DNA from 4 places in the Pontibacter sp. LHS2 genome. Region 2 is predicted to be linked to each of the others. Evidence: riboswitches for the same ligand, from Rfam matches in the RefSeq annotation. Region 2 holds a riboswitch; each other region holds the start of a gene.
The links. Region 2 has a riboswitch for S-adenosylmethionine ahead of metH (methionine synthase). Riboswitches for the same ligand answer to the same signal wherever they lie in the genome.
Positions count from the first base shown of each region.

Region 1: it holds a riboswitch for S-adenosylmethionine, as region 2 does, so the genes downstream of both, AC5FX6_RS08690 (O-acetylhomoserine aminocarboxypropyltransferase/cysteine synthase family protein) here and metH (methionine synthase) in region 2, are expected to answer to the same signal.
Region 3: it holds a riboswitch for S-adenosylmethionine, as region 2 does, so the genes downstream of both, AC5FX6_RS10555 (Na+/H+ antiporter NhaC family protein) here and metH (methionine synthase) in region 2, are expected to answer to the same signal.
Region 4: it holds a riboswitch for S-adenosylmethionine, as region 2 does, so the genes downstream of both, AC5FX6_RS06900 (ATP-grasp domain-containing protein) here and metH (methionine synthase) in region 2, are expected to answer to the same signal.

Region 1 is NZ_JBZYWG010000002.1:5,945-9,200, forward strand. Features, by position in the region: gene metX (homoserine O-acetyltransferase MetX) at 1-57, opposite strand, end outside; gene AC5FX6_RS08690 (O-acetylhomoserine aminocarboxypropyltransferase/cysteine synthase family protein) at 57-1,391, opposite strand; SAM riboswitch class I at 1,684-1,786, opposite strand; gene AC5FX6_RS08695 (SDR family oxidoreductase) at 2,042-3,256, shown strand, end outside.
Region 2 is NZ_JBZYWG010000004.1:196,304-199,559, reverse strand. Features, by position in the region: gene AC5FX6_RS18740 (ribonucleoside-diphosphate reductase small subunit) at 1-318, opposite strand, end outside; gene rplU (50S ribosomal protein L21) at 966-1,274, shown strand; gene rpmA (50S ribosomal protein L27) at 1,343-1,612, shown strand; SAM riboswitch class I at 1,927-2,036, shown strand; gene metH (methionine synthase) at 2,107-3,256, shown strand, end outside.
Region 3 is NZ_JBZYWG010000002.1:426,641-429,896, forward strand. Features, by position in the region: gene AC5FX6_RS10550 (response regulator transcription factor) at 1-494, shown strand, start outside; gene AC5FX6_RS10555 (Na+/H+ antiporter NhaC family protein) at 569-1,894, opposite strand; SAM riboswitch class I at 2,265-2,369, opposite strand; gene AC5FX6_RS10560 (phosphoenolpyruvate carboxylase) at 2,428-3,256, opposite strand, start outside.
Region 4 is NZ_JBZYWG010000001.1:1,573,368-1,576,623, forward strand. Features, by position in the region: gene AC5FX6_RS06890 (gamma-glutamyl-gamma-aminobutyrate hydrolase family protein) at 1-712, shown strand, start outside; gene yjjX (inosine/xanthosine triphosphatase) at 719-1,279, opposite strand; SAM riboswitch class I at 1,464-1,567, shown strand; gene AC5FX6_RS06900 (ATP-grasp domain-containing protein) at 1,917-2,900, shown strand; gene AC5FX6_RS06905 (LLM class flavin-dependent oxidoreductase) at 2,903-3,256, shown strand, end outside.

The DNA of each region.
Region 1 (3,256 bases), on a different contig from region 2:
TGCCCCCGACTCCAGCTGAAATTTTCTCTGGTAATGGAATACTAATTGTTCAGGCATTATGCTTCGTTCAATACAGGTTCATCGTGGTGCTGCCGTACCTTGGCAAAAGCCTGTTCCAGATCAGCTTTGATATCATCGAGGTGCTCTATACCTGCGGAGAGGCGCAGTAGCGTTGGCGTTACGCCCGCACTCTGCTGCTCCTTTTCCGTAAGCTGCTGGTGGGTAGTAGAGGCTGGGTGTATGATCAGAGTTTTCGCGTCGCCGACATTGGCTAAGTGACTTACCAGTTGCAGGCTGTTCACAAAGATTTCCGCCTGTTTTTTGTCGCCTTTCAGATTAAAGGAAAGTACGCCACCAAATCCTCGCTTCAGGTATTTCTTGGCCAGGTCGTGGTATTTGCTGGAAGAAAGTCCCGGGTAGTTCACACTTTCCACCTGCTCGTGCTGCTCCAGCCACTCGGCCAGCGCCTGCGCATTTTGCACGGTGCGGTCCACACGCAGCGAGAGTGTTTCCAATCCCTGCAGCAGCAGGAAGGAGTTGAACGGGCTAAGCGCCGGACCAAAGTCACGCAGACCTTCTACCCTTGCTCTGATGGAAAAGGCGATATTGCCGAAAGGTCCGTCCGTGCCGAACACCTCCCAGAAATTAAGGCCGTGATATCCCTCCGAAGGTTCAGAGAACTGTGTAAACTTACCATTACCCCAGTTGAAGTTACCGCCATCCACGATCACACCACCAATGCTGGTACCGTGTCCGCCGATCCACTTCGTAGCAGACTCCACTACCACATTGGCGCCATGCTCCAGCGGCCTGAACAGGTAGCCACCGGCCCCAAAAGTATTGTCTACCACCAGCGGGATGTCATGTTTTTTAGCTATGGCCGCTATACCATCGAAGTCAGGTATATTGAAGCGCGGGTTGCCGATGGATTCGGTATAGATGGCTTTGGTATTTTCGTCGATCAAACTTTCGTAGCTCTCCGGATCGTCACTCTCGGCAAAGCGTACCTCAATCCCCAGCCTTTTGAAGGCCACCTTAAATTGGTTGTAAGTACCACCGTACAGGAAACTGGTGGACACAAAATTATCGCCTGCCTGCAGGATGTTGTTGAGCGCAATGAACTGAGCCGCCTGTCCGGAGGCAACCGCTACGGCCGCCACGCCGCCTTCCAAAGCTGCGATGCGCTTTTCAAACACATCGGTGGTGGGGTTCATGATGCGGGTATAGATATTGCCGAACTCCCGAAGCGCAAACAGGTTGGCACCGTGCTCCGCGTCTTTGAAAACATATGAAGACGTCTGGTAAATCGGCACGGCGCGGGAACGGGTGGTTGGATCAATCTCTTGGCCGGCGTGTAACTGAAGTGTTTCGAAATGAAGTGAATTAGACATAGTCGTTTTGTTTAAAATTTTGAAAAGTATAGAATAGATTAGCTTGTTCTAAGACAAGAGGAAAGAGGAGGCTACAGACGTTTGCTCACAGGCTATACCTGTGGCTAGACGTTATTGCAGCAAAAAATTGATTAGTATGTTGGTCGCGCTAGCAACAGCAGCAACACATGCACATGGGGTTACACATGACAGCAGCATGTGCGAGGGCATGATGAGATTGTGGCAGTTGGCCTGCCGTGGTTGATCGTAAAAAAAGCGGTGTTGGTTTTGTTCCCTTTTCCATAACGTTATCAATTTATATGCTTCCGAACATCCGGAATCAGGAATTAGCACCTTGCCTGAGGCTGGTTGCTAGCGCTTCACAGAGCCTGTCTCTCCACGCTTCTTTATAAATCGATACCCACAAAGGGATATCAGACTTGATGTTGCAATATTAGGGCAGCATTTCAAATAATCCAAATTTTTATTTTATATTATTTCAGTTTCATCGAAAAATCAATTTCATAACCTTGCAAATCAAGGCATTGCATACCTTATAAGAGAGACCCATCATATCTACAGATTCGCTATCTTTGAATAAGCATAATCGCACATGTATAACATTATCAGATCATCCCTGTTGTGCAGGTATAGATGGCCTAAAGATTAAGATGAAGATACTCCTGACCGGCGCAAACGGCTACATTGGCAAACGACTTCTTCCTGTGCTCATAGAAGGGCAGCACGAAGTGGTATGCCTTGTCCGGGACCCCCGCCGTTTCGAGGTAGCAGACAGCCTGAAGGACAAAGTACAGGTGGTAAAAGGCGATCTGCTCCAGCCGGAAAGTTTACAGGCCTTACCCCATGACATAGACGCTGCCTACTATCTGGTACACTCCATGGGCTCTGGCTCGGCAGACTTTGAAGAGGCTGAAAGAGCATCGGCCATGAACTTCGTCAGCTACCTTAACAGCACCAGTGCCAAGCAACTGATTTACCTGAGCGGCATCGCTAACGACGAGCACCTTTCTAAACACCTTAGTTCCCGCCGACAGGTAGAGGATGTGCTCGCGCAGGGCAAAGCATCGCTAACCGTACTTCGGGCGGCGATCATCATTGGGTCAGGCAGTGCTTCTTTCGAGATCATCCGCGACCTGGTAGAGAAATTACCTGTAATGATCACACCTCGGTGGCTCAACTCACGCTGCCAACCCATCGCCATACGCGACGTGATGTTTTACCTGACTGCCGTGCTCGGCCGTGAAGACTGCTATGACAAACGATTCGAGATCGGCGGACCTGATGTGCTCACCTACAAGCAAATGTTGCTGCAGCTGGCCAAAGTCCGGAACTTGAAACGGCACATCTATACCTTGCCAGTACTCACGCCCAAGCTTTCCTCCTATTGGCTATACTTTGTCACGAGCACCAACTATGCATTAGCCCGCAGTCTGGTGGAGAGTCTGCGTAACGATGCCGTGGTGAAAGACAGCAGCATACAGCAGCTTATCCCCCATAAGTGCCTGAGCTATGAGAGTGCTCTGAATCTGGCTTTTACCAAGATGGAGCAAAACATGGTGGTGTCGAGTTGGAAGGATGCGCTGGTGAGTGGCACCATCCAACTCAATTTCATGGATTTTGTACAAATTCCAGAGCATGGCGTTCTCACCGATCGCCAGCGCATGCGCTTTGACAGAGCACCTGAAGAAGTGATGGACAACATCCTGCGCATTGGTGGTGAGCGCGGCTGGTATAAGACTGACTTTCTATGGGAGATACGCGGACTACTCGACAAAATGGTGGGCGGGGTTGGTCTCCAACGCGGTCGCAGACACCCAATTGATGTTAAAGCCGGCGATTCTATTGATTTCTGGCGTGTACTGGCA
Region 2 (3,256 bases):
CTCGGCGTGAATGTTCTCCATCATGATCTGGAAGCCATAGAAGCAGCGAGCTTCCGGTAGCTGTACTTCCTGCATGAAGTTGATGGCCAGGTTCTCGTTTACGATGCCGTCCGAAGCAGCGAAGAAAGCCAGTACGTGACTGATGAAGTGGCGTTCGCCGTCGTTCAGGTTCTCCCAGTCTTTCTGGTCCTGCGACAAGTCGATTTCCTCGGCGGTCCAGAAGCTGGCCTCTGCCTTTTTATACATCTGCCACACCTCGTCGTGCTGTATCGGGAATAAAACAAAGCGATTTGGGTTCTCTTGTAGTATTGGCTCCATGCGCGTAAACTTTAATGTTATTTAAACTAACAGCGACACTTCGTTACTGTTTTATATAATGTCAGACTTAGAAGTCAAGGCACCGTTTGGCGGGTGACTTTAAGGTAACAGGTTTTCAAATATAGTGATAAGAACTTGAATTGGAGGGCTAAAGTTGTTCAATTTATTAACACTTTGCTAAGTGTTTGATTGTGTGATTTTTGTCATGGAATTAACAGGCTTATTAACATGATTGTGTTGACATATATAATTGTCTTTATATAGTAAACACAATATTAAATCATTGTTAAATGATGAAAAGTGCAAGCTTGTGACGCCTATTAAGCAAGTGTGGGCATTTTGCAGGGTCTAAAATCCAATAAACAGCAAGCTTGGCTCCAAATTCGGAGGAAGGTTTTGCCCGGCTTATGGAGTTGGTGTGGAAAACGTGAATTTCTCAATCGAGAGGCAACGTTCTGCGGATTAGTGTGTTATGTGCTATTTCAGGAGGTGCAAAATAATTGAATAGAGATTTCAACATCGTTATCCACATAGTTGTGCATAAGGTCTGAAAAAACAGAATGAATTAAGGAACAATGATTTGCATATTAATTTTTAGACTGCTAATTTTGCAGACTTAAAATTTTTTAAATCATACATTGAAGCTGATGTACGCAATTGTAGAAATCGCAGGTCAACAGACCAAAGTAGAGGCCGGAAGGTTCATCTACGCTAACAAGCTTTCCGGCAATGATGGTGACGCCGTTGAGTTCACCAATGTTCTTCTTACTGATGATAACGGCACGCTTACTGTAGGTGCTCCTTTCGTTAGCGGTGTTAAAGTGGTTGGTAAAATCCTTGGCAACGTGAAAGGCGACAAAGTAATCGTTTTCAAAAAGAAGAGAAGAAAAGGCTATCGTAAGAAGAATGGTCACCGCCAGCACTTCACGAAAGTTCTGATCGAGAGCATTGGTTAAGCAGTAAGAAGAAATTAAACGTTGAATTTTTCAGGTGTTTCATCGCCCTGAGTAAATAATTAAACAAAATGGCACACAAAAAAGGAGCTGGTAGTTCTAACAACGGTCGTGAGTCGCATTCTAAACGACTTGGCGTTAAGATTTACGGTGGCCAGGATATCATCGCTGGTAACATCATTGTAAGACAAAGAGGTACTGCACACCACCCGGGTCAGAACGTGGGTATGGGCAAAGACCACACACTGTTCGCTATGGTTGACGGTGTAGTTTCATTCAAAAAAGGCGTTAAGAACCGTTCATTCGTTTCTGTAATTCCTAAAGTAGAAGCAGAAGCTTAATTCTGACCGATACCAAAAGTCTTTGGGCTTTGAAGTAAAAAGGGACTCCCAGCAAGGTGGTCCCTTTTTATTTTGCCTAAATGTAAATACTTCTCCGAGGCAAGAACAATCGGGTTAGCGCCTCCGTATAAGAAGGTATAAAGAGTTATAGAGTGAAAACAATTAAACTCTTTTAGGAAAGGGACACTTTTGGTGTCCCTTTCTGTTTTTATACTTTTCTGGGCGCGACTTTAAACCTCCTTCTCTCCTGATATCCTCTTATCCTGATGCAACAAAAATTCGCCTTTTGCGGATAAGTGTGTATCTTTGCAGCATTCTTATCAAGAAAGACCGAGGGACAGGGCCCTATGACGTCTTAGCAACCTTGTACCAGCTTGGTGCTAATTCCCTTCTCAGCCATACCTTGGCCGGGAAAAGATAAGAGAGTATACCTACCTTGGGTGTCCTTCTTGATAAGCGCGTATGTAGACTTAACCAAGAGGGGGAACACCAAAATGACCAAATCACATCCGATCCATACCTTGCTGCAGGAGCGCGTGCTTGTGCTTGATGGCGCCATGGGCACCATGATCCAGCGCTACCAGCTCTCCGAAACCGATTTTCGTGGCGAGCGCTTCAAGGACCATCCGTCTGATCTCAAAGGTAACAACGACTTACTCTCTATCACACGGCCCGATATTATCAAGGCCATCCACACCGAGTACCTCGAAGCTGGCGCTGACATCATCGAGACCAATACCTTCAGCGGCACCAGCATCGCGATGGCTGATTATCACCTGGAGCATGTGGTGTATGAGATAAACTACGAATCAGCCAAAATAGCCCGTGAGGCGGCTGATGAAGTGGAAGCCAAAGGTCCGGCGCACAAGCGCTTCGTAGCAGGCGCTATTGGCCCGACCAACCGCACGGCTTCCCTCTCCCCGGATGTGAACAACCCCGGTTACCGCGCCATCACCTTCGACCAATTGGTGGAGGCTTATTACGAGCAGGTGCGCGGGCTGATGGACGGCGGTTCAGACCTCCTGCTGGTGGAGACGGTATTCGATACGCTCAACTGTAAGGCCGCCCTCTTTGCGATACAGCAATATGTGAATGACGGTGGCAAGGAGCTGCCGATCATGGTGTCGGGCACTATCACCGACGCCAGCGGCCGTACCTTATCCGGACAAACAGTGGAAGCCTTCTGGAACTCCATTTCGCATGCACCCATCCTGAGTGTGGGATTCAACTGTGCTTTGGGTGCCCGTCAGCTCAAGACGCATATTCAGGAGCTCTCCCGCATATCCAACTGTTACATCAGTGCTTACCCGAATGCCGGCTTGCCAAATGCCTTTGGCGGCTACGATGAAACAGCCCAGCAGATGGGTGCTATTGTAGAGGAATACCTGAAGGAAGGGTTGGTAAACGTGTTGGGTGGTTGTTGTGGCACGACGCCAGTACACACCAAAGTAATCGCAGACCTGGTGCGCAGGTATAAACCGCACGTTCCCACTCCCGTAGCTCCCCTCCCACGCTACAGCGGCCTCGAGCCCCTCACCATCACTTCCGATACCCTTTTCGTGAATGTTGGCGAACGCACCAACGTCACCGGCTCCAAGAAATTCTCCCGCCTGATCGTAGACGGTAAGTTTGAGGAAGCCCTAT
Region 3 (3,256 bases), on a different contig from region 2:
TGCAGGAACTCCGCAAAACTGATAGTCAGACTCCCGTGCTTTTCCTCACCGCTAAATCCATGACAGAAGACGTCGTAAAAGGCTTTGAACTGGGAGGTAACGATTACCTGAGGAAGCCCTTCAGCCTGGAGGAATTAGTGCTGCGGCTGAAAGAACTACTTCGACGAAGCGGTGGTTCTGTGGAAAGCAATAATGTAGAATCGGTAGAGATTGGCTCCTATACCTTTGCACCGCTCAAGCAGGAGCTTTGGCACGATCAAGAGCTCGTCTGTCGGCTATCTCACCGCGAAAGTGAACTGCTCCGCTTACTTGCTCAGCACAAAAACCAGGTGTTGGACCGCAAGGCCAGTCTCATCAAACTCTGGGGCGATGACAACTTTTTCAACGGACGCTCCATGGATGTATTCATTTCAAAACTCCGCAAGCACCTCAAAAAAGATCCTTCGGTCGAAATTCTCAACATACGAGGTATAGGCTATAAATTGGTTTATTGAAAAAGAGCAGTCAGGTGAATCTAAGATCTCAGGATCACCTTCTAGACCAATCATCCACTCAGTTTCCTCCGCTGTCACACTGCCACCCTTTTAGCAGCGGGCTGTTTGCTGATGTAGCGGTCAACAAAAGGCGTGAAGATGGCCAGTAGACTAAAGAGTAGCAACAAGTGCAGGTACCAGGCATTCGCCCAAAGATCCACAAAAGAGGCCGCTCCATTCGTGAAACTGAGTAGAATCAGGATTTGGGCACCGTAAGGCAGAAGACCCTGCACAATGCAGGAAAAGATATCCAGCACAGCTGCCGACTTGCGCCTGTCTACCTGATAGTTTTGACTGATGTCTCTGGCAAGTGGCCCGGTCACCACAATAGACACGGTATTGTTGGCTATGGCGGCATTGGTTCCGCCTACCAGTGCTCCGATGCCCAACTGTGCCGAACGATAACCTCTTATAGTGCCGCCAACTTGCTGCAACAGGAACTGAATACCACCTGCTTCGCGTACCATTTCGGCCAGTCCACCAGTGAGCATGGAGAGCAGGAAGATCTCAAACATACCTGTAAACCCTTCATAAACATGCCTGCTGAATGTCAGCAGTTCCAGGCTGCCGTTTAGCAATCCTATCGCACCTGAGGCAAGCGTACCTATAGTTAGCACCACAAATACATTCACTCCCAGCACGGCCAGCACGATTACCAGCAGGTAGGGCGCTATTTGCCAGAATGTATAATCGCTCCAGGTATCGGGCATACCAACTGCATTTGCGGAAGGCTCTCCCGCCATCAAAAGCAGCAATAAGGTAAGGAGCGCGGCCGGGCCAGCGATAAGCAGGTTCACCCTGAACTTGTCTTTCATGCTGCACTCCTGTGTTTGGGTAGCGGCGATGGTGGTGTCTGAAATAAATGATAGGTTATCGCCAAACATTGCACCTCCCAGCAGCGCACCTAGTAGTAGCGGTAAAGAGGTTTGGCTCTGATCTGCCAAGCCTACAGCGATAGGTCCCAGCGCAACGAGAGCGCCCACTGAGGTACCGGTAGCCGTCGATAGAAAAGCCGCCATGACAAACACCCCCAGTGCCAGATACTCCACTGGCAGCAAATGCAAGCCAAGGCTAACTGTGGCATCTACTCCTCCAACGACCTTCGACACGGTGGCAAAAGCACCGGCTAGCAGGTAAATCAAGCACATGGTCATGATCCTGGAGTCGCCGCAACCGCGGATCAGCGCCGCTACTTTGGCATTAACAGAGCCTTTGAGGATCAGGAAAGCGGAAATAATGCCGATTACCACGGCAACTGGCGAAGGCAGTGCGTAAAAATCCTGCAGCCCGATGCCAGCTCCCAAAAAAGTAAGTATAAATATCAAAAAAGGGACTAAAGCGATGCCCCCGCTCTTTTGCATGCTACTCATAAAATCTAAACTGAAAAAAATAGGTTTGAAAGGGCTGCGAGTCGAAACCGGTGACGGCACCTTCCCTATCCCTTGCTGAGAAATATTTAAATGAAAGCGCTATGGCTCTTTTGATTGGCCCCCAAGGTCTGTTTAATACCGGCACAGCTTCTGCTGCCTGGCAAGATAACTATAGCAGAACCTAAAGTAGAGAGGGATTCCTGTATTGAGGCTGTAGTATAGGCCGTCAGACTAAAGGGGCTTTGATACCACTATATACAGGAAGGTATTAACAGCAACAACAGCAAAGGCGCTTGGCAAGCCTTGTAGCGGATGGCATGTTGATACGGGTAAAGTGTGAAGTGTAGGTGTGCATGTGTTTAATTTATAGGCCCCAAAAATGGGCAGGAGTTAGCACCTGTCCGGACTACACCGGAGGTTGCTAGAGGTTCACCGAGCCTGCTCTCTCCCCTCTTCTTTATAAATCTTAGATAAAGATGCCGCAAATGTACAACACCGATTGGTAGCAGACAAGCTGTCAGCCGTTAGGCTGAGTTCCGCTCCGCATTGATGATGCCGAAAGAACAGCGCACAACGAGCTTTTCATATACTTGCTTGGACCTCTGCTGCGGGTCCTGCTCTTCCAGACTGCGGATCTTAGCAAGAGCATACTGCTGTATCGTAATTAGCGGTAGTTCAATGCGCTGTCGTAGCTGAATCGAGAGCTCGTCCATAGGTTTGTCAGCCATCAGCGTGTCGGCTCCTGCCAGTAACAGCACATATTTTTTTGTCCGCTCATATTCCTCGTAAATCTGCTTCCAGAGTGCACCGTAAGTAGGATGGTCCTCTAAATAGGCCGTTACCGGGAAGAAGCACTTCTTCATCGCCATCTCACAGTTGTCAAGCAGGGTTTTAAAGAAGAGTGAGTGTTTGTAAAGCTGCTGTAACCTTGGCCAGTCCCCTTTTGCATGCAGTGCCTCGAGCGCTTTGCCCACACCATAATAGCCCGGCAGGTTCTGCTTGAGCTGACTCCAGGCACCCACATAAGGAACGGCACGCAGATCATCCAAATTCAGTTTACCGGCCTTACGCTTGGAAGGGCGGCTGCCAATATTGGCTTCGCCATAGTAGCGCAGTGGACTCACAAAGGTCAGGTATTCCAGAAAAACCGGGTTGTTTTTCAGCTCCGTGTAGGCGTCGAAACTCACCTCCGCCAGTTCCTGTAACAGCTGGTCATCGTCGGGCGTGAGTGTGGGCTTTTTGCGGTCGAACAGGCTGTTGCTGATACCGGCATGCAGGAGCTGCTCCAGGTTGAAACGGGCTGCATCCACAGAACCGAAATTGGAGCTCACCGTCTGGCCTTGTATCGTCAGC
Region 4 (3,256 bases), on a different contig from region 2:
CATTTATGAGCAGGAACATGTGATGGATGAGTACTTACGCCGCACCCTGCAACATCCCCGAAAGAACATTTTCCAGCGGGTAGGTCGCTTTGTGAGTTGGGTTTACTACCCGGCCGTGTTCCTGCTCCGCAAATTGCTTAGTCGCAAACTGAGCTTCGGGCTGGACCGTGCCCGCGACCACCTCGAGCTGCAGCTGCTGGACCAGGCTGTACAAAAGAACCTGCCCGTGATGGGGATCTGCCGGGGGGCTCAACTGATGAACGTGTATTTCCGGGGTACCCTTTACCAGGACATCAACACGTTTTACCTTGAAGAGCCCAATCCGGCCAGTGTGTTTCCGGTGAAAAAAGTGCATATAAAAGCAGGCAGCAAATTGGCTGATGTGTTAGGAACCCAGCGGCTCAGAGTGAATGCACTGCACAATCAGGCGGTAAAAGAAGCAGGAGAATCCGTGAATATTGTCGCCCGTGAGCCCAACAAGGTTGTACAAGGTATAGAGCATCAGGAGCAGGAGTTCATGATCGGTGTACAATGGCATCCGGAGTACTTGCCGCAGAGTCGCTCACACCGTCGGCTATTCAAAGGACTGGTGCAGCAGGCAAGGCTCGTCAATCAGCAAATCGAGGAAAATGACCTGCAGACATCTCTGTCACAACCTGCGCTGGAGGCCGAAAAACAGTTAAAACAGCAAACTGACGAAACACAACAGTAAAACTAACTACCCCTCCAGAGTTTTCTGCAGGTATAGCGCCTCGTTTTTGAACCGTACCAACGCCAGTATCACAGCCTGCTCGTAGAGCTGTGTTCTGTCTACCGCATTGTCGGTGAGCAGCCCGATAGCACCGGATGCCTGCTTTGAATTGGATTTCCTGAACACCAGGTCATCCGCTTCCCCAAGTTCCATCCCCTTCTCTACCAGATCGGCTACAATGCCGGGCAGGTAAAAAGAAGCTGATCGCGCCTTGCCTATACCTTTAGCCGAGCGCACCACCACCCAGGCAAAAGCAGCCAGTTCGTCATCATGCGACTCCACACCGCCTTCTATACCTATCCAGTAATCAGCATCCGGATGTGCCGCGTGCGCCTTGTTTACCCTGTTCAGGGCGCCAGTCATGGTTTCCTCGTCTGTCATGGGCTGGTCAGCTACGCCAGAGGGCACTGACACAGGTATGGCCTCGAAGTGCAGCGCAGGAAACATGTTGCGGAAGCCACCAAGGGCAGCAGCTACTTTTACCGGGTTGCGTGACGCGACCACTACAGTATGTTGGGGTTTGCTCATCAGGTATAGGACTTAGTCAATGCAAAGAAAGGGAAGCGACTGCAGAAGTAAAAGCCCATAGACTCGATCTGGCTCAGCCCGCTTCAAAACCAATGTACCTACACTTTTTTTACTTATAATTTGGAATTCTTAAAATCTGCCCCCAACTTTGTATCCGTAAAGTCAATATACCTACACCGTATTTGATTTATAAAGAAGAAGGGAGAGAACAGGCTCTGTGAACTTCTAGCAACCAGTGAACCACACCAGGTGCTAATTCCTGCCTAAAGCATTTAGGGGATATAAATTTTTAAACATGAACAATTCAGCGAACACCCTTACTGGTTCACTTATCAACCGAAGCATCCCAGCTTCATTCGGTTCATCATTTTCATTCGCTTCTTATACCTGTTGTTGCTGTTGTTGCTAACACAGCTGCGAAGGTCTCCACTATTTTAAGTTAGACTTTATCGTCTCCCTGCGCAGCTCACAGGGATAGCGCTGCCCTATGCACTCGCTGCATCTCGGGCCCTGCTTTGTCATACCCTTTCCTGCATTTTTAGGGTCTTACTCCCTGTGTCTCATCATTTTCCTCACCTTGCCTGAGCGGGGTGCCTGGTACCATTTTGTCAACAATTCACACTTAATATATATACTTATGTCAGCCTATTCATCAGATAAAACAATAGCTATTTTTCACGAACACCAGGAATGGTTCCGTCCCTTGTTCAACGAACTTGAGGCACGCGGCATACCTTACGAGCGCCAGGATGCAGCCGCGCATACCTATGATCTGGCCTCGCCGGAGCAAAACTACAGCCTGGTATTCAACCGCATGAGCCCATCAGCTTACCTGCGCAATAACCAACAGGGCATCTTCTATACCTTGAACCTGCTTGCTCACCTCGAGGCAAAAGGTGTAACAGTGATCAACGGTCACAAAGCTTTCCTCTACGAAACATCCAAAGCGCTGCAGCTCACGCTACTCGAAAAACTGGGCCTGCCCTACCCGAAATCGCGTGTGATCAACCATGCTTCGCAGGCGGTAAAAGCAGCGGAAGGACTGCGCTACCCAATCGTGGTAAAAGCCAATATCGGAGGCAGTGGTGCCGGCATCGTGCGCTATGATTCACCGGAAGAACTGGCGCTTGCTGTTACCACCGGCCAGGTGGAGCTGGGCATCGACCACACGGCGCTGGTGCAGGAGTTTATACCTGCCCGCGGTGGCCATATAAACCGCGTAGAGACCCTGGGCGGCAAGTACCTCTATGCCATCAAGGTATACACCACAGGTGAGAGCTTCAACCTCTGCCCTGCCGATATCTGCCAGACCACTTCCGGCAAAGAGCTGGTACGCAATGCCTGCGCCATCGACGCACCGAAGAACGGTATGCGTGTAGAAGCCTTCACCCCGGAGCAGGAAGTGATCGATGCTATCGAGCGGATCATGCAGGAGGCAGGTATAGATGTAGGTGGCATCGAGTATACCATCGACGACCGCGATGGACAGATCTACTACTATGACGTGAATGCGCTGTCAAACTTCGTGGCAGATGCCGTTAACGTGATCGGCTTCAACCCGCATGCCCGTCTGGTGGACTTCCTGGAGAAAAAGGCGCAACTGAAAAGAGAGGAGGTATAAGCATGGAATTCGGATATTGGTTACCGGTATTCGGCGGCTGGTTACGCAACGTCGACAACGAGAACATGGCCCCGAACTGGGACTATGTCAAAAAACTGGCGCAACGCAGCGAGGACTGGGGTTACAGCCTCTCCCTCATTGCAGAGCTATACCTGAACGACATCAAAGGTGAAGAAGCCCCCTCCCTGGAAGCCTGGTCTACCGCGGCGGCTTTAGCAGCTGTGACCGAGCAATTGGAGATCATGGTGGCCGTGCGCCCCACTTTCCATAACCCGGCCATACTGGCCAAGCAGGCGGCCAACATCGCCCAGATCAGCGGCGACCGCCTGTCGCTGAACGTAGTATCGTCGTGGTGG